2 linked regions of the Thermotoga maritima MSB8 genome follow. The protein of the gene in region 1 binds, or shares a complex with, the protein of each later gene. Each region holds a gene or a part of one and is shown on either strand. Other genes may lie near its edges. A codon is read from its position in the direction of its gene.

Region 1 (11,177 bases):
CATTCCTCACAACGTAGAAAACACCGTCGGGAAGAACGGAAACAATCACTCCTTCTGGATAAATTCCCATGCTGCCCGTTTCCAGCACATCGACGGTATCTTCGAGATTGTGTTCCTTCACAAGATCTCTGAAGTAATTGAGAAAGTGACGAGCACCCATCAACACACTGTTTGAATCCACCGAAACCAGAACTGTTATCGGTTTCATAGCGACTCACCTCTCAGTCTATCTATGAGATCCTTCACACGATCGGGCGTCATGTTACCGTAATACTCGTCGTTCACCATGATCACCGGTGCAACACCACAAAGACCCAGACAACTCGTCATTTCGAGTGTGAAAAGACCATCAGAAGTGGTCTGTCCGAAGTCGATTTTCAGAATTTCTTTGAGGGCTTTGACCACTTCTCTTCCGTTTTCAACATGACACGGCAGACTCTCACAAACCCTTATCACGTATTTTCCTTCGGTTTTGTCGAAAACATGGTGTAGAACGTCAACACCTCGTACACTCTGGAGAGCGGAACATCGAGCTCTTCAGCCACGATCTCAGCAGCCTCCGGTGGTATGAAGTTGTCAAAGCGCTTCTGTATCTCGTGCAGAGTGTTTATCAAAACATCTCTCTCTTCTGCTGTCTCTTTAGCTTTCTGGACGATCTCTGCTATTACCTCCCTCATCTTCACTCCCCCTCGTCAAAAATTTCACAATTATTCACGAAAAATTATACCACTTTTTCTATGCCTTTTAAAAAAGGTTTTTCAACCAGTCAAAAATAGGAATCAAAACCAGCGCCGGAAGTAGGTTCCCAACCTTCACCTCTCTCAGCTTAAGAATCCTTATTCCAAGACCCAGAATCATGACACCACCCGTGCCAACAAAATCGGAGATAAACACATCACCTGTGAGAAAAGTCAAACTCTTTGCGAAAACAACGAGAAGTCCCTGAACGAGGAACACAGAAACTGCCGAGAGAAAAACCCCTGTTCCTAAGGTTGCCGTGAGCACTGTGGCTGACACTGTGTCGAGCACCGTTTTCACGAGTATCAAATCCGCGTTTCCCGTGAGTCCTATGTTTATGGATCCCACTATGGTCATGGGACCAACCAGAAAGAGAAGCGAAGAAGTGAGAAAACTCTCCGCAAACCCCTGAGAATCACTGAACTTCTTCCCAATACCTTCTATTCTGTCCTCTATTCTGAACAACTCTCCGATGATGCCGCCTGCGACGAGTGCGAGGAGAATCATCAAAAAATCATCTCCCTGCGTGACCATCCGGATACCTATACCCAGTGTGGTGAGTCCTATCACCGTGAAAAGGATGTCGTGTAACCTCTGAGGAATCTTTCTTTTGAACAGGAAGCCCACGGACGCACCGATCAAAACCCCAAGTGCGTTCAGAAGAACAGCGTAGTGAAACATTATACCAACCTCCTGCTCTGCGCGAACAGACCGAATATTCCCCCCGTGTGGATGAAAAGAACGTTCTTTTCTGAGTTTCTGAACATTTCGATCATTCCTCTGAAGGCTTTTGCCGTGTAGACCGGATCGAGGATGATGCCTTCTATCGAAGCTACTTCTTTCAAGATCTCCACATCCTCACTGGACGGAATCGCATATCCCGGCCCTCTGTAATCGTCCACCACTTCGAAAACGGTTTCGTTGACTCTCAGGCCGTACTCTTCCATACCACTAATTATTCTTTTCACCTTCCCCACAAAATAATCCGAGTTTTTCGTGGTGACGTTCACACCCACTACGGGTACGTGATATTCCAGAAAGGAAATTCCAGCTGACAAGCCCGCTATGGTTCCACCACTTCCAACAGCACACACAATAGCATCGAAAGATTCGAGGTTCAATTGATCTTTCATCTCCAGCACCGCATTGAAGTAGCCAAAGGCTCCAAGGGAGTTCGATCCCCCTTCGGGTATCACGTACACCTTTTCACCTTTCTTTTCTCTCATCTTTTTGTGAACATCGAAGATCTCATCGATGCGTTCGTACTCTTCCGGGGATACCTCCACTATTTCAGCACCGAGGAGAATGTCGAGGAGAAGATTTCCGTTCAGTACCTTCTCCCCTTTTCTGAGGAAGAGAACAGGTTTCAAGCCGTATCTTCTCGAAACGTATGCCGTTGCTCTGGCATGGTTCGACTGAAGACCTCCACAGGTGAAGACAGTCGTTGCTCCTTTTTTAAGAGCTTCCCATAGAAGATACTCCAGCTTTCTGATTTTGTTGCCCGATCCCACAAGCTCTGTGAGATCGTCTCTTTTAACGTAGATGTTGAACCCGTATTTTTCCGAAAGTCTTTTGAGAAACTGAACAGGTGTGGGTTTAAGGGAAAGATCGATTCTCATTCGTCTCCCCCCTCTTTTTGTTTGTTAGAATTGTAGCACGGGAGGGAGAGAGATTGATAGGAGAAAAGATCATTTCTTTCGAATCCATAGACTCCACGAATCGTTTCTTGAAAGAGAATTACCGTTTCTATCCCGATGGCACGGTGGTGGTCGCGTTGGAGCAGACCTCCGGATACGGAAGAAGCGGAAGACACTGGCACTCTCCAAAGGGTGGATTATGGTTTTCGGTGCTTTTCAAACCGAGAAAGCCACTGGAGCTTTCGTTTTACACAAGGGTGTTCTCAGTAGCAGTTGTGAAAACTCTTGAAAACATGAAAATACATGCGAACATAAAGTGGCCCAACGACGTGTACATAAACGGGAGAAAGCTCGCAGGAGTTCTCTCAGAGGGAATTTTTGAAGGTGCAAAGCCTCTCGCCGTTGTTGTGGGAGTGGGCATGAACGTGAACAACGAAATCCCAGCCGAGTTGAAAACAAGAGCGATCAGTCTGAAGGAAATCATGGGAAAAGAAATCAGCATTGTGAAACTCATGGAGTCGATGTTGAAGAACGCGCGCGTGATTTTCAGAAAATACTCAAGGAAGAAAGAAGCTTTGACGAGGATCTGGAAGAGGTACCTTCTTCAGAAAGAAGGAGATCTCATATCTCTGGAAGGAAAGAAGGGAAAGATCGTAAAGATAAACCCCGATAGTCTGTTGATAGACTTCGACGGAGAGATCAAAAAGGTTTACTCACTCTCTCCTCACTGAGGATTTCATAGCCTCCGTTTCCCACAACCCTTAGGATTATTTTCTTGGTTGGTAAGAACACCTCCACGATGTCTCCGTCCTTTACCTCGTACGAGGCTTTCGCGGGTCTTCCGTTCACCAAAACTCTCTGCCCTTTCAGAAGTTTCTGGGCAATCGTTCTTCTCTTCACCACCGAGATCTTGAGAAACAAATCTAATCTCATGAATTGCACACCCTTTCCAAAAGCTCATCGTCGCTCATTGAGAAGGGGTCTTCTCCTTTCAAAACTAATCTTCTCATAACCAGCATCTTGCTCGTGAAGAAGCGAGGGTCGTATTTTTCAAGGAATTCCATTCTGGTCCCGTCGAAGACCTTCTTTCCCTTCTCGAGTACCACCACACGATCCACGTGATTTATAACTGTTTCGATATCGTGAGAAATGAGAATGACCGTCTTTCCAAGGGTCTTCCACTTCTCTACAATCCTCAGAAGGTCCGTTTTCCCCTCCCGATCCAATCCCACGAGAGGCTCATCGAGGATGAGAATATCCGGTTCGTGAACGATCACAGAAGCGATCGCTACCCGCCTCTTCTCACCGCCGGACAGGAAAAACGGCACTCTGTCTTTGAAAGAGTCGAAATCCAGCCCCACAAACTCCATCGCTTTCTTCACCAGGGGAACAGGATCCCTATCTGGATAGAAGTTTTTCACGGCGAAAGCCACTTCGTCAAAAACTCTCTCTGCGAAGAACTGATCCTCGGGGTACTGAAAAGCGATTCCTATGTTCCTTCTTATCTCATAACCTTTCTTTCTTTCTCCGTCGTAAAGCACATCACCTGAGGTGGGTTCGATCAAACCTGCCACAATTTGAAGGAGGGTCGACTTCCCAGATCCTGTATTCCCAGCAACAAGGAGACACTCTCCTTCGTTTATCACAAGGCTTACATTCTCGAGTGCTTTTTTTTCCAAGGGTGTTCCCCTGTGAAAGATATGGGAAACGTTGACTACTTCTATTCTCATGTTGAAAATTATATCACGTGGTAAAATTTAACGAGAGGTGGATTATCCTATGAACATTGTTGAACGTTTGAGAGATCTCTGGAAGAAGATTGTAGACTTATGGAACTCCATGCCTCGGGAAAGGAAATTCCTCGTGGGAGGAATAGGGATTGCCCTTGTAATAGCGATCGTTCTGTTCGCCGTTGTAGCGTCCGTTCCTCACTACAGACTCCTCGTGTCTGGCCTCAACGAAGACGAGGCAGGTGTGATCATCCAAAAGCTCGAGGAGATGAACGTTCCTTACAAAGTATCCCCTGGGGGAGATATATACGTTCCCGACAGTTACAACGTCTATGAACTCAGAATGAAACTGGCGTCTGAAGGAGTTCTCGGAAGTTCAAGGAAAGGTTTTTCTATACTCAGTGAAAACTCTTTCGGAGCCACGAGCTTCGACAAGCAGGTCAAATATCAGATCGCTTTACAGGAGGAACTTGAAAGAAGCATCATGACGATAAAAGGTGTGAAAGATGCAAGAGTTCACCTGGTCCTTCCGAAGTACACCTATTACGTTCGTGGTGAGATGGCAGAACCCCGAGCTTCAGTTCTCGTGGTCCTGGAACCCGGTGCAGAACTCACCCGCGAACAGGTGAGAGGAATCGTTGAACTCGTCTCAGGAGCCGTTGAAGGGTTGAAACCGGAGAACGTGAGGGTAGTGGATAACTACTCCAGATCGCTGAGCGATATGTTAGAAACAGACGAAGGAACTTTCCTTGCCTCCAGCAAACTGGAATTGAAACAACAGCTTGAGAAATACTACGAAAGCAAAATAAAGAAAGCACTGGAAAGCGTCTTCGGTCCTGGAAGAGTGGAGGTAATACCCGACATATCGATCAACTGGTCCAAGATAGAAACGGAGATGAAAAAGTACGAAGCGCCCGCCAGAAGAGAAGGTCTGGTGAGAAGTCAGGAGACGCAGGTAGAGAAGAGCCAAAACCTTCCTCCAACTGGAGGACCAGCGGGAACGGATTCGAACATACCGCCTCTCACCTATCCATCAGTCACGTCTGAAGGAACGAGTACCTACGAACGAACCCATACCATCACCAACTACGAACTGAACGAAGTGTATCAGAAGATAATACAGAACCGCGAAGGGGAGATCTCCTCGCTTTCCGTCGCCGTCATAATCGATGCTTCTTCTTCTGTTCTTCAAAACAGCAGTGACTGGAGCAGTGTAATAAACGATCTTGTGGAAAAAGGAGTGGGATCCATAACGTCTTCCGCTTCTCTCAGCGTCGCGGTTGCCTTTTTGCCATTCGATCGCTCCATCGAAAGAGCTCTTCAGGAAGAGTTGAAACAGATTGAAACGAGAAGAAGATTCGTTCTGTACTCGGTGGGAATAGCCCTGCTTGGTTTTCTCACGTTCATGCTCATCTATCTTATGATCGTTCAGATAAGAAGAATAAGGGCAAGGAAACTCGCAGAAGAACGGAGAAGAAAACTGGAAGAAGAGGTGAAAGAAATCCTCCAGGAAGAATTGAAGGAGGAAGAGGTATCGCCAGAAGAAAAGGAACTGCTCGAGCTTTTGGAAGAATTGGAGAACATCTTTTCCCGTTCACCTTCCGACATCGCCGAGATAGTCCGACTGTGGTTCTTTGAAAGGGGATGAGGATATGCCCGAGAAAAAGATAGATGGCAGAAGAAAGGCCGCAGTTCTTCTGGTGGCCCTTGGACCCGAAAAAGCAGCCCAGGTGATGAAACACCTCGACGAGGAAACGGTGGAACAACTGGTAGTAGAAATCGCAAACATAGGAAGGGTTACTCCAGAGGAAAAAAAGCAAGTTTTAGAAGAATTCCTGAGTCTCGCCAAAGCAAAAGAAATGATATCAGAAGGTGGTATAGAGTACGCAAAAAAAGTTCTGGAAAAAGCATTCGGGCCTGAAAGGGCAAGAAAAATCATAGAAAGGTTAACATCCTCTCTGCAGGTCAAACCTTTCAGCTTCGTAAGAGACACAGATCCCGTCCAGCTTGTGAACTTCCTCCAAAGCGAACATCCGCAAACTATAGCGGTTGTTCTGAGCTATCTTGATCCTCCTGTCGCGGCTCAGATTCTTGGAGCGCTTCCCGAAGAGCTTCAGACCGAAGTTCTGAAGAGAATAGCTCTGCTCGAACGCACCTCTCCAGAAGTTGTTAAAGAGATAGAAAGGAACTTGGAGAAAAAGATCTCTGGATTTGTGAGTCGAACGTTCAGCAAAGTAGGTGGAATCGATACAGCTGCAGAGATAATGAACAATCTTGACAGAACTACCGAGAAGAAGATCATGGACAAACTGGTTCAGGAGAACCCCGAACTGGCCGACGAGATAAGAAGAAGGATGTTCGTCTTCGAAGACATTCTGAAGCTCGACGACAGATCGATACAGCTTGTGCTGAGGGAAGTGGACACGAGGGACCTAGCTCTCGCTTTGAAGGGGGCTTCCGACGAGCTGAAAGAGAAGATATTCAAGAACATGTCAAAGAGAGCTGCCGCGTTGCTGAAAGACGAACTCGAATACATGGGGCCTGTGAGACTCAAGGATGTGGAGGAAGCCCAGCAGAAGATAATAAACATCATAAGAAGGCTGGAAGAGGCTGGCGAAATCGTCATCGCGAGAGGTGGCGGAGAGGAGCTGATCATGTAGTATGCTTCTCAGAAAGGATGAGGTCTTCTACATAGATCTTCCAAGGAAAATAGAAAAAGAAGAAAAAGTAAAAGAAGAAAAAACAAAAGAAAACGCAGCAGAGGAAATCCAGCGGATCGAAAAAATGAGAGAAAAGATCCTCTCTGAAGCTCAGGAAGAGGCCAGAAAAATCATTGAAGGTGCCAGAAAAGACGCAGAGGAAATCTTAAGCAACGCCTCCAGCGAGGCTGAAGCTTTAAAGCTCGAAGCGAAGAAGGTCTTAGAAGAAGCAAAAACAATGAAGAACGATTTCCAGAAATACATTCTTGCTTTGAAGGAAAAGATCCAGAAACAAGTAAACCAGAGAATAGAAGAGATACTTCCAGAGCTTCTCGATATACTCAGGATCCTCTTCAAGAAGATCCTCGAAAAGGAGATGGACGAGTCCACAGTGGAAAGAAAGTTGAGGAGCGCCTTATCAAAAGTAGTGGGCATCAAAAATGTGAAGATCAGAATAAATCCAGAAGATGCAAAAAAACTGGACCTCAGTGAAGTCAGCAAAGAAACTTTGATACCGGATCCCAATGTAGAAAGAGGCGGCGTCATCGTCGAGACAGATTTTGGAATTCTGGACAAAACCTTCTCTCATCAATGGGAACTCGTGGAGGACATCTTCGAAGAGGTGGTAGGTTTTGAAGGACATCCTGAAAGAGCTGAAAAAGAAGTTGAGTGAAGAAGATTTCAATAAATTCAACGGAAGAGTCACACGAGTGGTAGGACTCACTGTGGAATCGAAAGGTCCAGACGCTTTTCTAGGAGAAATGTGTAAGATCTCACTTCAAAACGGTAAAAACGCACTCGCGGAGGTAGTTGGTTTCAGGGAAGAAAGTGTTATTCTCATGCCCTACGAGGATGTCTCCGGGTTGAAGATGGGCTGTGAAGTCATCAGAACTAACAAAGTACTCGAAGTTGGTGTCAGCAGAAAGATGATCGGAAGGGTGTTCGATGGTCTGGGACGTCCAATAGACGGAAAGCCCTTCGTTCCGGAAGACAGATATCCTCTGATCAACAACCCTCCAAACCCTCTAAAAAGACGAAGAATAAAAGATCCTTTACCGGTGGGTATACGATCAATAGATGGTTTCATAACCATAGGCAAAGGCCAGAGAATTGGAATTTTCGCGGGCAGCGGTGTTGGAAAAAGCACACTTCTTGGAATGATCGCACGAAACACGACGGCGGACATTAACGTGCTGGCCCTCATCGGGGAGCGCGGAAGAGAGGTCAGGGAATTCATAGAGAGGGACCTTGGAGAGGAGGGACTGAAGCGATCTATACTGGTGGTCTCAACTTCCGATCAGCCTGCCCTTGCCAGAGTGAAATCTCTCCTCACCGCCACCAGTATAGCGGAATTCTTCAGAGATCTGGGATACGATGTCCTTCTGATGGTGGACTCTCTCACCAGATGGGCCATGGCTCAGAGAGAAGTGGGGCTCGCAGTGGGAGAACCTCCCACCACCAGGGGATATCCACCAAGTGTCTTTGCCGGCCTTCCAAAAATACTCGAAAGGGCAGGAAACTCAGATAAAGGCAGCATAACAGCGATTTACACCGTGCTCGTTGAAGCGGACGACTTCAACGAACCCATTTCCGACACTGTCAGATCCATCGTAGATGGACACATAATTCTTTCGAGGAGACTTGCCGAATCGAATCACTACCCAGCAGTCGATGTTCTTGCAAGTGTGAGCCGATTGATGAACGATATCGTCACCGAAGAACACAGAGAGGCGGCGAACCGCCTCCGATCGCTGATGTCGGCTTATGAATCCGCAAAAGATCTGATTGAAATCGGTGCTTACAAGAGTGGGACCAATCCACTCGTTGACAAAGCTGTGGAAATGAAAGACGAGATCGATTCCTTTCTGAAACAGGGTGTCTTTGAAAAAGCTTCATTCGAGGAAACCCTTCAGAAACTTCTGGATCTATACCTGAGATCTCTTGACTAAGTAAGTCATGTCTCCTACCATCATGAAGAGTTCGTCGATGTTTTTCAGAAAGCTCAACCTGTTCACTCTCAAGTCGTCCCTCTTCACCATCACAAAGACATTGTCGAAGTACTCGTCTATGTAAGGTTTCAATTCGATCAGATACTGAAGCGCCTCACGGTAGTTCAACCTCTCCAGAGCTTTCAAAACTTTTTCTTTGACTTCGTAGAACTTGTTCATCAGCTTTTTCTCTTCTTCTTTCTCAAAGAGGGCTCCATCGAATTTGGTGGAGTCGTGATTCTTCGTTATGTTGTGGACTCGCTCAAATCCAACGAACAGGTCTTGAAACTCGGGTTTTTCAGATATCTCTTGGAGGGCTTCCGCAGAGAGGATCCCGCGAAGGGGCTTCTTCCACAGGTGATTCACCGCTCTTGCCACGTCGAAGGATATTCCAAGTTCGTTGATCAGAAACTGATAGAACCTGCCTGCAAAGAACGTTTCCAGTTCTTCAGAAAGACGGTACCCCACCAGTGAAGAAGCGAAAGTGAGAAGCTCTTCCAGAGAAATATCCCACTCGTTCTTCCTTATGATCCTGAAGATTGTGTCAGCTTTACTTTTCAGGCCATACGGATCTTTAGAACTCGTGGGAACGTTGCCTATGGCGAAATTTCCCACGATGGTGTCGATTCTATCCGCTATTCCAAGAATGGAACCTATCACTGTCTGTGGCTCTTCAGAGTAGTGATCTTCTATGGCCGTTGCTATTTCTTCGTTTATTCCCTCCCTCAGGGCATAGATCCTACCCATAACACCCTGGAGCTCCGGGAACTCGTACACCACCTTCGAAGCGATGTCTGCTTTGCATATAGAGGCGGCTTCCAGGACCTTCTGCGTGAACGACCCTGGAAGTTTCAGATCTTCACAGAGTCTCTGTGATATTTTCTTTATCCTTTCTACCTTATCGTAGAGTGTTCCGAGTTTCTCCTGAAAAACGATTTCTTTGAGCTTTTCATTCATCTTTTCCAGCGGTGTCTCGAGATCCTTCTGGAAGTAGTACCGCGCGTCTTCCAATCGAGCGTTTATGACTCTCTCGTATCCCTTAACCACGTTCTCCGGTGGTTGTGGACCGTCTTGAAAAGCCACAAAGGTATTCGTCAGGGTTCCTTTATGCGCTATAAAAGAGCGTTGATGATGTTTCACGGCGGTTACTATGATCTCCTCTGGAAGTTCGAGATATTTTCGATCGAACTGTCCAACAACGATCCTGGGATACTCCGTTATCGCCACTATCTCTTCGATGAGTTCTTCATCGCGTTCGATCTTCATACTACTTCTTTTTTCAAATTCATCGATCTGTTCGAGGACGAATTTTTTTCTCTCCAGGTGGGAAGAAATCACGAATCCTTTTTTGAGAGATTCGTAGTACCTTTCCGAATCGGGAATTTCGATTGATCCAGCGTGATACCTTTTGCCGTAAGAGATTCTGGACGATCTAAGACCGAAGATTTCTAAGTCAAGAACTCTTCCATCAACCATCGCCACAATCCAGTGAACAGGTCTGATGTATTCGTGTTCACCGGAACCCCACCTCATGGGTTTTCTAAAATTCAAACCCAAAACGAGATCTCTGAACAGATCTGGGAGAACTTCTTCGACAGGCTTTCCTTCAACAACTCGCGATAAATAGACGTACCCCTCCCTGTGAACCACGTTCTCCAAGGAAGCGTTGTTGTTCCTCAAAAACCCCTCAAGAGCTCTGGTTGGTTTTCCGTTTTCATCGTAAGCAACGTTCAGTGGTGGACCTTTCTTCTCTTCGGTAAAATCCTCCTGTCTCTCCGGAAGATTCTTGAGAATCACACCAAAACGTCTGCTTCCAACGAAGACTTCAACAGATCCGGAAGAAACTCTGTACGCTTTGAGAAGCTCAGCCGATTTTTCCTCGAGCTGTTTCAGAATACTGTGGAATTCGCTCGCGGGAAGTTCTTCGAGTCCCACCTCAAGCAGGGCTGTTCTCATTAGCCTGCACCTCCAGAAAAACTCTCGCAGCCTTTCTTGCCATCGCCTGAATACGTTTCACGTAGGTTTGTCGCTGAGACACACTTATCGCTCCGCGCGCATCGAGAAGATTGAACGTGTGAGAACATTTCAAAATGTAATCGTAAGCGGGAAGGTAAAGATTTTTTTCCACAAGTCTGTAAAACTCCTTCTCGTACTCATCGAAATGTCTGAAAAGGAGTCCTACGTTGGCTTCTTCGAAGTTGAAAACCGAAAATTCTCTTTCGTTTTCAAGGAACACATCACCGTATTTCACGTTTTCATTCCACTGTACCTCGTAAACGTTATCGACTCCCTGAAGATACATGGCGATCCTTTCCAGCCCGTAGGTTATCTCGAGAGGAATGTCCTTCAGGGAAATTCCACCAATCTGCTGGAAATATGTGAACT
Region 2 (10,942 bases), 470 kb from region 1 along the record:
ACTCTTAACTCCAAACAACACATCAACTTCTCTCACAATAGCACCCGGTGCTGAACTTGTCATCCCCACTTCCGGTGAGCCCAGGTTCTATGAATCAGACAATCCAACGAATTTCGTCCAAACTGATTACACCTCCCCGAGGTACACCACCGCTGTTCAGGTTTACGATTCTCTTGGAAACGCGTACACCGTTTACTACGAATTCGTCAGACTTGGAAACACTACAATCGGTTCGGAAAGCTTCAAGAACGCCTGGATCTGGAGAGCGTACACGGATAGTGGAGAACCGGTTTCACTGATCGATGAAGACGGCAACGGTGGTTATGTGGCGGGGCTGATAGATTTCGATGAATCAGGAAGGCCTGTTCAATACAGAGGTCTTGACTCTTCATACAATTTAAGCTCCAAAGAGGTGAGAACGATCCAGTTTGACACGGGCCAGAAAGGAGACGGAGTGGTAACAATAACAGCTGATTTTTCCGGAGCAACTCAATTCTCCGGCGACAGCACTCTGAGCATCCCGTGGCAAGATGGAAATCCGATGGGTGTTCTGGAATCCTTCGCCATAAACGAGCAGGGAGAGATCATAGGAACCTTCAGCAACGGACTCACCGACGTTCTTGGACAGATCGCCTCGCGGTGTTTAACAATCTTCGGGATTGATGGAAGCAGGTAATTCACTCTATACCATGTCTCCTAACAGCGGCGTTCCAAAGATAGGAGCTCCTGGCAGCGGAGGAAGGGGTGTTTTGATCCCCGGTGCACTTGAGATGTCCAACGTGGATCTTGCGGAGGAGTTCACCAAGATGATCGTTGCACAGAGAGGTTTCCAGGCGAACGCGCGTGTCATCACAACTGCCGATCAGATTCTGAACGAACTTGTGAACATCAAGAGATGATGAAAGATGATCAGGCTGACCAGAATAGATGGTAGATGGTTTTTCCTGAACGCCGATTTGATAGAAACCGTAGAGGCACTGCCCGACACAACGATCACCCTTATAAACGGTAAAAAATACATCGTGAAGGAATCCGCAGAGGAGGTCGTTCAAAGGGTGATAGAATACAAGAGAAAGATCTTCAGCTGGTGGAAAGAACAGGGAAGGTGATCCTATGGATCTTGCAACCCTGATGGGTTTGGTTCTTGTGATAGCGGCTCTTTTCATAGGAATCCTGACGGGTGGAGGAGACTTTGCGGCGTTCATAAACATACCTTCACTGTTCATAACCGTTGTTGGTTCTATCGCGGCAACCATGGTGGCTCATCCGAAGGACAAAGCCTTCAAGATCGTGAACATCATGCTTTCGACTCTGAAAGAGCCAAAGCTTGATCACGTTTCCCTGATTCAGACGATGGTTTCTTTTTCTGAAAAGGCACGAAGGGAAGGTTTGCTTTCTCTGGAGGAGAATCTGGAGAGTATAGAAGATCCGTTCATGAAAAAGGCGCTTCAGCTCGTGGTTGACGGAACAGATCCGGATCTTCTGAGGAACATGATGGAAACGGAAATGGAACTCTTTGAAGAGGAACTCGACGGAGAAAGGGCGGTTCTGGAATCCGCAGGGGCGTACGCTCCTGCGTTCGGTATGATTGGAACTCTGATCGGGCTCATTCAAATGCTCAAATCCTTGAACGATCCAGAAACACTGGGACCCTCTATGGCGGTTGCTCTGATAACGACACTCTATGGAGCCATACTGGCCAATGGTGTGTTTCTTCCCATGGCTGAAAAGATTAAAAAGAGAAGAGATATTCTGGTCTTGGAGAAAAGAATGATACTAGAGGCTGTTCTCTCTATCCAGGCAGGAGAGAACCCGAGGATCCTCGAGGAAAAACTCAAATCGTTCCTCCCTGAGAAAGAAAGGCAAGCCTACGAGGCGGCTTCTCAGGAGGCAACTGCGTGATGGCGAAGAAACGAGAAGAAGAACAGAAAGGCAGTCCACAGTGGATGACAACCTATTCGGACATGGTGACGCTGCTTCTTACGTTCTTTGTGGCTCTGATCTCGATGTCCACTATCAGTCCCGGAAAGTTCCAGCAGGTGGCGGTGGGGCTCAGGATCGCACTGAGTGGAAGACCACCGAGCGTTCTCATGGGGGGAAAGAGCATAAACGAAGAACCTCTGATCACGTCAAAGAGGGGAATATATCAAGAACTCATGAGATTATCCGAAGAATATAAGGGGAAGATCACAGTTGAGGAAAGAGACGAAGGAACACTGATAGTGTTGAAAGACATGGTGTTTTTTGAGCCGGGAAGCGCCAAGCTCACAGCGGAAGCCAAAGAACTGCTGGCCAAAGTGGGACAGATAGTTATAGAACACACTACGAACGTACTTGAGGTTTACGGTTACGCAGATGACAGACCTCCTCTTCCAAATTCAATATATGTTTCCAACTGGCATCTTTCGAGCGCCCGAGCGGCGAGTGTGGTGAATTTCTTCCTCACCGAGTTGAAGGAAAAAAGAATGATCGAAAGGGCTGCAGACATAAAGCTCGGACGTTTCAACATCGATCTTTTCTACAATCCAGACAGATTCTACCCAATAGGACTTGGAGACAGGGAGATAAAGAAAAAGATCCAGGATCTTGAAAACCAGATCAACGTCGAGAAAGCCCTTCTCAATGAGAAGTTCAGAAACGGGGAGATTTCTCAAGCGGAATACGAATTGGAACTGAGAAAACTGGAGGAAAAGTATCAGCAGGAATTGGATAGGTTGAGAAGGGAATTCAGGAGAATAGATATCCTCATAAAACGGGAGAAAATGTGAGGTGAAAGAATGGCAGAAGAAGAAAGAAGAGAAGAAGAACAACCAAAACGTCGAATGGGTGCATCTTTGATCACGAGCATCGTTGTTCCGCTTGTGGTTTCCGTAGCAGTGTATTTTTTGCTGCCCATGTTCCTCGGCTCGAATCAGGGCAAGCAGGGTGAGAACGTACCTTCGACCCCCGTCAGGATAAAGGCGGTACTCATTCAGCAGGGAGAGAATCAGACCTTTCTCCTCAAAGGTGGAAGGGACGTGGTTGTGATAGATTCTTTGTCTTTCAGTGTGGGGAGCGATGCCTGCAGAGCAGCTATAGCCGAAAGGAAAGATGAGATCATGGATGCGCTCATGATGATCTTTCTGAGTAAAGATAAGAGTGAACTGAGCACCGTTCCTGGTCTGGAACTGTTGAAACGTCAAATAAGAGACGCGGTGAACACGATCACTGGATTCGTTGGTGATAAAGAGAAATACGGTGTCCTTGATGTGTACCTGTACATCAAAGCATTCGCGACCACCGAGTGAGGTGGTAACGTGTCGGATGTTCTCAGCCAGGAAGAAATAAACCAGTTGATCGAGGCATTGATGAAAGGTGAATTGAAGGAAGAAGACCTCCTGAAGGAAGAAGAGGAGAAAAAGGTTAAGCCTTACGATTTCAAGAGGCCGAGCAAATTTTCCAAAGAACAACTTCGAACCTTTCAGATGATACACGAAAACTTCGGGAGGGCCCTCTCTACGTATCTCTCAGGAAGGCTGAGAACTTTTGTGGATGTCGAAATCAGCATAGATCAGCTTACTTATGAGGAATTCATAAGATCCGTGATGATACCTTCGTTCATTGTTATCTTCACCGGTGATGTTTTTGAGGGAAGCGCCATCTTCGAAATGAGACTGGATCTCTTTTATACCATGCTTGACATCATAATGGGAGGCCCCGGCGAAAACCCTCCAAACAGACCTCCCACGGAGATAGAAACCTCCATAATGAGAAAAGAAGTGACCAACATGCTAACCCTTCTTGCTCAGGCCTGGAGTGATTTTCAATATTTCATTCCTTCGATAGAAAACGTGGAGACGAATCCTCAATTCGTTCAGATTGTACCTCCCAACGAGATCGTTCTTCTTGTAACCGCCTCCGTTTCCTGGGGCGAATTCACAAGCTTCATCAACGTGTGCTGGCCGTTTTCACTTCTTGAGCCTTTGCTCGAAAAGCTTTCGGATCGCTTCTGGATGATGGGAAGAAAACCCGAAAAAGTTGAAGAGAGAATGGAAGAGCTCAGAAAAGCTTCCCAAAAGATACCTGTGACTGTCCAGGCGGTGATAGGAGAAACTGAGTTGAGATTGAAGGAAATTCTGGATCTGGAAGTGGGAGACGTCATAAGGCTTGGGACTCACTACAAGGATGAAATAAGAATAGACGTTGAGGGGAGACCCAAGTTCAGGGGAATTCCCGGAGTGTTCAAAGGAAAGTACGCGGTGAAGGTGACCGGTGAATTCACCAACGGAGGTGAATACGAATGACGGAAAATGAATTCCTCTCTCAGGAAGAGATAGACAAGCTTCTTAGCGATTCTGATACCGGTGGTGTCCTCACTCCCGAAGAAAAGGACATGATAGGCGAGATAGGAAACATCGCAATGGGGAGTGCTGCAACGACGCTCTCGATGATCCTCGGAAGGGATATTCACATCACCGTTCCAACTGTTCGGGAAGAAAAGATGAAGAACGTCAAGAGTGACTTCAGTGGTGAGCAGGTAGTGGTGAGTGTGGAATACACGGAGGGGCTCGAAGGTTTGAACGTTCTTGTCCTCGATAAAAAACTCGTGGCGGTGATAGCTGACCTCATGATGGGGGGAAGTGGAGAGGTAGAAACCGAGGAATTGGACGAAATCAAACTCAGCGCGGTTGGAGAAGCGATGAATCAGATGATGGGAAGCGCTGCAACATCGCTTTCTGAACTTCTGGGAATAACCATCAATATATCTCCCCCGAAGTGGAGATATTGAATTTCGATGATCCTAACACACAGTTTCCACCGGTAACCGACAATCCGGAGAAAGATGTTGCCGTTGTCGAATTCGAAATGGAGATAGAGGGACTTCCGAAGTCGAAGTTCTACCAGGTGATAAGCGCCGATCTGGTGAAGAAGATGTACGAGTATTTCACGAAAAAACAATCCGAAGCAGCTGAGAAAAAAGAGAAGAAAGAGGAGAAAAAGGTGAAGGTCGAACCGGTAGAATTCGCAGAGCTGAAACCTTCTGAAACCAGAAAAACCGAAGTGCCGAGTGACAAGCTGGAACTGCTTCTCGATATTCCTCTCAAAGTCACAGTGGAACTTGGAAGAACGCGAATGACTCTGAAACGGGTTCTGGAAATGATCCCTGGCTCCATAATAGAGCTGGACAAACTCACGGGGGAACCTGTGGATATCCTCGTGAACGGAAAGCTCATCGCCCGCGGAGAAGTTGTCGTGATAGATGAAAACTTTGGGGTGAGGATAACAGAGATCGTGAGTCCAAAAGAGAGGCTCGAGCTTCTCAACGAATGATGTTTTCCAGTCCCCAGGTCAGAAGTTCCGGGTGCTCCCTGTTGATGAAATTCGGGTCTTCCAGGAGTTCTGAGTGTTTCACACTGCCTTCTCTGAAGCGCAGGACTTTTGAGATGTAGTCTTTCATGTTCCTGACATCTTCGATGGTGCCCACTTTTCCGTGCCCCGGTACGAAGTAATCTGCCCGTATTTTTTCGATTTCGCTGAGCGCTTCTATCCATCCGAAGAGGTCACTGTCCGTGACTATTTCGGCATGGATGCCGGTTGTCAGAAGGTCCCCGCAGATGACTATTTTTTCGTTCTTCAAAACGAAGATCGAAGAATCCGGAGTGTGTCCTCCCAGGTGAACCGCTTCCACCACGATGTCTCCAAATCTGTAATTTTCTCTTTCGGAGAAGGTCTCATCTGGAAACTTCAGGGAAACCTCCACTCCTATCTTTCTTATGTACTCTTCATCCATTTCTTCCAGGGATTTTCTGGTGAGACTGTGGGATATGATCCTGTCAAAAACCTCGTTTCCGAAGGTGTGGTCAGGGTGGTAATGCGTGTTGAAAACAACGGCAATTTCTTTACCCAGAATTTCTGCGGCGAATTCTTTGATCTTCCTCGCCTTTTCAGGAAAAAGCGTTGAATCGAAGAGCACACAAAATTTCTTTCCACAGACGAGCACACTGTTCGCTGATGTTCCTGTTCCTATCACGAATACTCTGTCAGAAAGATTCGTGATCATCTTTTCACCTCGTGTAGTATAATTCTCCAAGAGTATTCTTCTACACAATGAGGTGGTTTTCCTTGGCAACGGCCTTTCTCTGGGGATACTACGGCTTCGACAACTTCGGAGATGAACTGATGTTCAAAGCGTGTGTGAATCTTCTGAGGGAGCTGGGATTCGGGACCATATACACACCCCTGCCGAAGGGGAAAAAATCCATGGGGGTTACCTCTGTCGATAGATATTCGATCAAGCTACTCTCTCTTTTGAAGAAATCTCAGGTTTCCATAGCGGGTGGAGGAGGATTGTTCCAGGACGTTACCAGTCTCCGGAGCCTTCTCTATTACTACTCGATTTCAAAAGCTTCACTTCTCATGGACAAACCTCTCATATTCTTTGGAAACAGCGTGGGACCGTTGAGAAGAAGACTTTCAAAAAAGCTCGTGTGGGACGTCTTCAAAGATAAAAGGACTGTCTTCATAGCGCGCGATCCCGCTTCTTACAGGTATGTCAAAATGGTTGGTGGAAATGCGGTGCTCGGAACAGATCCGGCTATAATCCACCTCATGGAGTCTGATATGGAAAAGAAAACCGAAAAGAAAGCTGTGTTCTTCCTGAAATCTCCGATGGATGTGTCGTATATCTTGAAGAGCCTCAGGGATCAGGGAATCAACGACTTTGTCATATCGACGGCTTTTCCAGGGGATCACTCCTATCTTCCACCTCTCAGAAATGGAGAGAACTTGCTCGAAGAGATAGTGAGTTCGTCCATTGTGATAACGGAGAGGTTCCACCCGGCGCTTGTGGCGGCGTATTTTGAAATACCGTTCATTATCGTCGATTGTCAGAAAGCGAGAAGATTTTTCGCAAGATACACAAAAGAGGATCATTTCTTTTCAAAGAGAGATCCTCTGGAAATCTCTTTGAAGGTTCCCGTTGTGTTGAAGAAAGAATTGAAACTGAAAGAGAAAATGAAAAACGACGCGATTGAGATGAAGGAGATGCTGAAAGGAGTCCTGAAAGGATGGTGAACATGAGGATAATCGTTCCCACACTGGGCAACATACTCACAGGGTTCCTCGCGGTGCTCATAGTCGCCACTCCCAGAGAGTACATCAAAGGCTTTGTAGCCTACAAACTCGGCGATACCACACCGAAGCAGGCCGGAAGGCTTTCTCTGAACCCCTTCGTTCATCTCGACCCACTGGGAACGATTTCTTTCATCCTCTTCGAGTTCGGGTGGACGAGGTCCGTGCCCATTCGTTACTGGAAGCTCAAAAACAAGAAGAAGGATCTTTTGAAAATCTCACTGCTCGGTCCTGCCGTTAGCTTCATCCTCTTCTTTCTTTGTGGATTGATCGCTTCGCATCTTCCCGAAGAGGATTTCTGGTGGTTTCTCATGGTAAAAGCCGCAAAGTACAACCTCACGTACGCGCTCTTTTCTCTTTTTCCCATACCACCTCTCGATGGAAGCAAGATTCTCGCCTCTCTTCTTCCCGACAGGTATATGGAGTGGCTGGTAAAATACGAGGTGTACGGGGTTCTCTTCATGATCGCTCTGCTCGTGCTCTGGATAATACCACTCGTTATGAATCCCTTTGTAAGGTTCATCGATGGTTTTGTTTGGATGATCGTGAGGTGATTTTTTTGATCGTACTCAAATATCCTGTGTCTCTGAACGTCATAAGAAAGTTGAAGACAGGAGATGTGGTTTACTACACGGGAAAGATCGTTGTTATGGACAGAAGCGTTGTGGACATCCTTGAAAAATACGAAAGATACGAAGGAACAAAGCTCTACGACCTGACGGGAGAAATAGTGGTATTGGGAACGTTCAGGAAGAACAAGCTTCAGTTTCAAGAGATGACTGAAGAGCTCCTGGAAAGACTCTTTCTTCTGGGAGTGAACGGTGTGATTCTGGAGAGAGTGCGTCCTTTTTCTGCTACGAAGAGGTTTTCCAGAGTGTTGTTCGAGCCCCTTGAAGAAATCAGGGGAACGAGGAGGGTGATTTATAAAACTCCGGACAGCAAGAAACTCGAAGAACTGGAAGTGGAGAAGTTGGTTCTCCGTGTGGTCCAGGACTCTTCCGGCAAGGTATACTCGAAGGTCTAGATTCCCAGTTCTTTCTTGAACTCTTCGTACGTTTCCAGTATTTTCTGGGCGTAGGACTTTCTGCTGTTTCCACCGTTGTAGTACTCGAGTGCCAGTCTCAAGTTGTTGAATTTGTCGAAGAGATATTTCAAGTAATGGGCTCCGTACTTTATGTTCAACCGGTAGTTCCACACGAGCTCTGTCCAGCCTGACTCTGGGATTTCCAGACCGTACAGATTCGCCACCATCTCCGCCGTCTCTTTCTTTATCTGCATCATGCCGAGTTCTCCGTACAAGCCCACAACATTTCTGAAGTCGCTTTCCACATCTATGACGGATATTATGAGAATAGGATCGAAATTCGTCTCTTTTGCCACGTTGTTTATCGTTTTCCACAGGTCTTCGAGGAATTCTTCATCGCTTTTCAGTTTGTAGGAGGCTCTTCTTGATCTGACCAGTTCTTTGAACCATTCCTTCACCGCGATGGAGTTGATCTCGCGAAAGGAAATATTGTTTTCAGAAGGAACGGTGCTCAAAAAAACAGGAATCACCATGAGCACCAGGATCAGGATAGTTATTTTTTTCACGATTTTCCTCCTCTGTTCAATCATTCTTAATGTCTCCTCTGGTATAATAAAGGCTGGATGCAATTCGATTATAACATGGGGGGATTCTGTGGAAGTTCTTTACAGGAAGTACAGGCCAAAGACTTTTTCTGAGGTTGTCAATCAGGATCATGTGAAGAAGGCAATAATCGGTGCTATTCAGAAGAACAGCGTGGCCCACGGATACATATTCGCCGGTCCGAGGGGAACGGGGAAGACTACTCTTGCCAGAATTCTCGCAAAATCCCTGAACTGTGAGAACAGAAAGGGAGTTGAACCCTGCAATTCCTGCAGAGCCTGCAGAGAGATAGACGAGGGAACCTTCATGGACGTGATAGAGCTCGACGCGGCCTCCAACAGAGGAATAGACGAGATCAGAAGAATCAGAGACGCCGTTGGATACAGGCCGATGGAAGGTAAATACAAAGTCTACATAATAGACGAAGTTCACATGCTCACGAAAGAAGCCTTCAACGCGCTCCTCAAAACACTCGAAGAACCTCCTTCCCACGTCGTGTTCGTGCTGGCAACGACAAACCTTGAGAAGGTTCCTCCCACGATTATCTCGAGATGTCAGGTTTTCGAGTTCAGAAACATTCCCGACGAGCTCATCGAAAAGAGGCTCCAGGAAGTTGCGGAGGCTGAAGGAATAGAGATAGACAGGGAAGCTCTGAGCTTCATCGCAAAAAGAGCCTCTGGAGGCTTGAGAGACGCGCTCACCATGCTCGAGCAGGTGTGGAAGTTCTCGGAAGGAAAGATAGATCTCGAGACGGTACACAGGGCGCTCGGGTTGATACCGATACAGGTTGTTCGCGATTACGTGAACGCTATCTTTTCTGGTGATGTGAAAAGGGTCTTCACCGTTCTCGACGACGTCTATTACAGCGGGAAGGACTACGAGGTGCTCATTCAGGAAGCAGTCGAGGATCTGGTCGAAGACCTGGAAAGGGAGAGAGGGGTTTACCAGGTTTCAGCGAACGATATAGTTCAGGTTTCGAGACAACTTCTGAATCTTCTGAGAGAGATAAAGTTCGCCGAAGAAAAACGACTCGTCTGTAAAGTGGGTTCGGCTTACATAGCGACGAGGTTCTCCACCACAAACGTTCAGGAAAACGATGTCAGAGAAAAAAACGATAATTCAAATGTACAGCAGAAAGAAGAGAAGAAAGAAACGGTGAAGGCAAAAGAAGAAAAACAGGAAGACAGCGAGTTCGAGAAACGCTTCAAAGAACTCATGGAAGAACTGAAAGAAAAGGGCGATCTCTCTATCTTTGTCGCTCTCAGCCTCTCAGAGGTGCAGTTTGACGGAGAAAAGGTGATTATTTCTTTTGATTCATCGAAAGCTATGCATTACGAGTTGATGAAGAAAAAACTGCCTGAGCTGGAAAACATTTTTTCTAGAAAACTCGGGAAAAAAGTAGAAGTTGAACTTCGACTGATGGGAAAAGAAGAAACAATCGAGAAGGTTTCTCAGAAGATCCTGAGATTGTTTGAACAGGAGGGATAATTTGAAAAAGATCAAGAGTTTTGGTGGAAAGAGTCTGGGTGGGGGAAAGCAGGAAAAGATTTTGAAGGACTTCGCCAGAATGCAGGAGGAGCTCCAGAAAAAAATCCAGGAACTCGAAGAGAGCTTTTCACAGATAGAAGTAGAGGCTTCCGTTGGTGGAGGGGCCGTCAGAATCGTTGCAACCTGTGATAGGAGAGTCAAGGATATAGAAATAGACGAAGATTTGAAAGAAGACTTCGATACGCTGAAGGATCTTCTGATAGCGGGAATGAACGAAGTCATGGAAAAGATCGAAAAACGCCGTGAAGAGGAGATGAGCAAAATAACTCAGCAATTTGGAATACCAGGATTGATGTGAGAAGGAGGGAAAGAGCATGGCAAGAGTGGCTATTAACGGTTTCGGTAGGATAGGAAGGCTCGTCTACAGGATCATCTACGAAAGAAAGAATCCCGACATCGAAGTAGTGGCTATTAACGATTTGACAGACACCAAGACCCTTGCACACCTTCTGAAGTACGACTCCGTTCACAAGAAGTTCCCCGGTAAAGTCGAGTACACCGAGAACTCTCTAATCGTCGATGGAAAAGAGATCAAGGTCTTCGCGGAACCCGATCCTTCGAAACTGCCCTGGAAGGACCTCGGTGTTGACTTCGTGATCGAATCCACCGGTGTCTTCAGAAACAGAGAAAAGGCAGAACTTCACCTGCAGGCTGGAG

What was found.
Region 2: the proteins of fliG (region 1) and fliM are in contact, whole or in part, in a crystal structure (PDB 4QRM), measured with the Thermotoga maritima proteins. Residues at the interface, in WP_004082903.1 of Thermotoga maritima: Phe122 (codon at 6,121), Ser125 (codon at 6,130), Glu126 (codon at 6,133), His127 (codon at 6,136), Pro128 (codon at 6,139), Gln129 (codon at 6,142), Thr130 (codon at 6,145), Val133 (codon at 6,154), Glu157 (codon at 6,226), Arg161 (codon at 6,238), Leu164 (codon at 6,247), Leu165 (codon at 6,250), Arg167 (codon at 6,256), Ser169 (codon at 6,262), Glu171 (codon at 6,268), Val172 (codon at 6,271), Glu175 (codon at 6,280), Ile176 (codon at 6,283), Asn179 (codon at 6,292), Lys182 (codon at 6,301); in WP_004081085.1 of Thermotoga maritima: Tyr124 (codon at 3,666), Leu127 (codon at 3,675), Asp128 (codon at 3,678), Ile130 (codon at 3,684), Met131 (codon at 3,687), Gly132 (codon at 3,690), Gly133 (codon at 3,693), Pro134 (codon at 3,696), Glu136 (codon at 3,702), Pro139 (codon at 3,711), Arg141 (codon at 3,717), Thr144 (codon at 3,726), Glu145 (codon at 3,729), Ile146 (codon at 3,732), Glu147 (codon at 3,735), Ser149 (codon at 3,741), Ile150 (codon at 3,744), Lys153 (codon at 3,753).

Annotation. Positions count from the first base shown.
Region 1 is NC_000853.1:230,993-242,169, reverse strand. The notes cover bases 4,775-7,761. They hold fliG (flagellar motor switch protein FliG), read left to right. Parts: upstream 4,775-5,757; coding sequence 5,758-6,765; downstream 6,766-7,761. Other genes in these bases: fliI (flagellar protein export ATPase FliI), read left to right, coding at 7,437-7,761; TM_RS01135 (FliH/SctL family protein), read left to right, coding at 6,767-7,477; fliF (flagellar basal-body MS-ring/collar protein FliF), read left to right, coding at 4,775-5,753. Also shown: NADH-quinone oxidoreductase subunit NuoF, read right to left, coding at 1-208; TM_RS01170 (DUF554 domain-containing protein), read right to left, coding at 745-1,419; TM_RS01165 (aminocyclopropane-1-carboxylate deaminase/D-cysteine desulfhydrase family protein), read right to left, coding at 1,419-2,357; TM_RS01160 (biotin--[acetyl-CoA-carboxylase] ligase), read left to right, coding at 2,411-3,106; TM_RS01155 (S4 domain-containing protein), read right to left, coding at 3,075-3,308; energy-coupling factor ABC transporter ATP-binding protein EcfA2, read right to left, coding at 3,305-4,105; more of fliF, read left to right, coding at 4,155-4,774; more of fliI, read left to right, coding at 7,762-8,753; glyS (glycine--tRNA ligase subunit beta), read right to left, coding at 8,730-10,748; TM_RS01120 (glycine--tRNA ligase subunit alpha), read right to left, coding at 10,729-11,177. UniProt on the Bacillus subtilis protein: One of the proteins that forms a switch complex that is proposed to be located at the base of the basal body.
Region 2 is NC_000853.1:702,651-713,592, forward strand. Bases 2,538-5,289 are described here. They hold fliM (flagellar motor switch protein FliM), read left to right. Parts: upstream 2,538-3,296; coding sequence 3,297-4,283; downstream 4,284-5,289. Other genes in these bases: TM_RS03465 (OmpA/MotB family protein), read left to right, coding at 2,538-2,768; TM_RS03470 (flagellar basal body-associated FliL family protein), read left to right, coding at 2,778-3,287; fliY (chemotaxis protein CheC), read left to right, coding at 4,280-4,768; fliN (flagellar motor switch protein FliN), read left to right, coding at 4,765-5,289. In the rest of the region: TM_RS03455 (flagellar FlbD family protein), read left to right, coding at 906-1,109; TM_RS03460 (motility protein A), read left to right, coding at 1,114-1,902; more of TM_RS03465, read left to right, coding at 1,902-2,537; more of fliN, read left to right, coding at 5,290-5,310; TM_RS03485 (MBL fold metallo-hydrolase), read right to left, coding at 5,300-6,040; polysaccharide pyruvyl transferase CsaB, read left to right, coding at 6,103-7,053; TM_RS03495 (site-2 protease family protein), read left to right, coding at 7,047-7,664; TM_RS03500 (hypothetical protein), read left to right, coding at 7,661-8,134; TM_RS03505 (lytic transglycosylase domain-containing protein), read right to left, coding at 8,131-8,700; dnaX (DNA polymerase III subunit gamma/tau), read left to right, coding at 8,789-10,225; TM_RS03515 (YbaB/EbfC family nucleoid-associated protein), read left to right, coding at 10,227-10,583; gap (type I glyceraldehyde-3-phosphate dehydrogenase), read left to right, coding at 10,600-10,942. UniProt on the Bacillus subtilis protein: One of the proteins that forms a switch complex that is proposed to be located at the base of the basal body.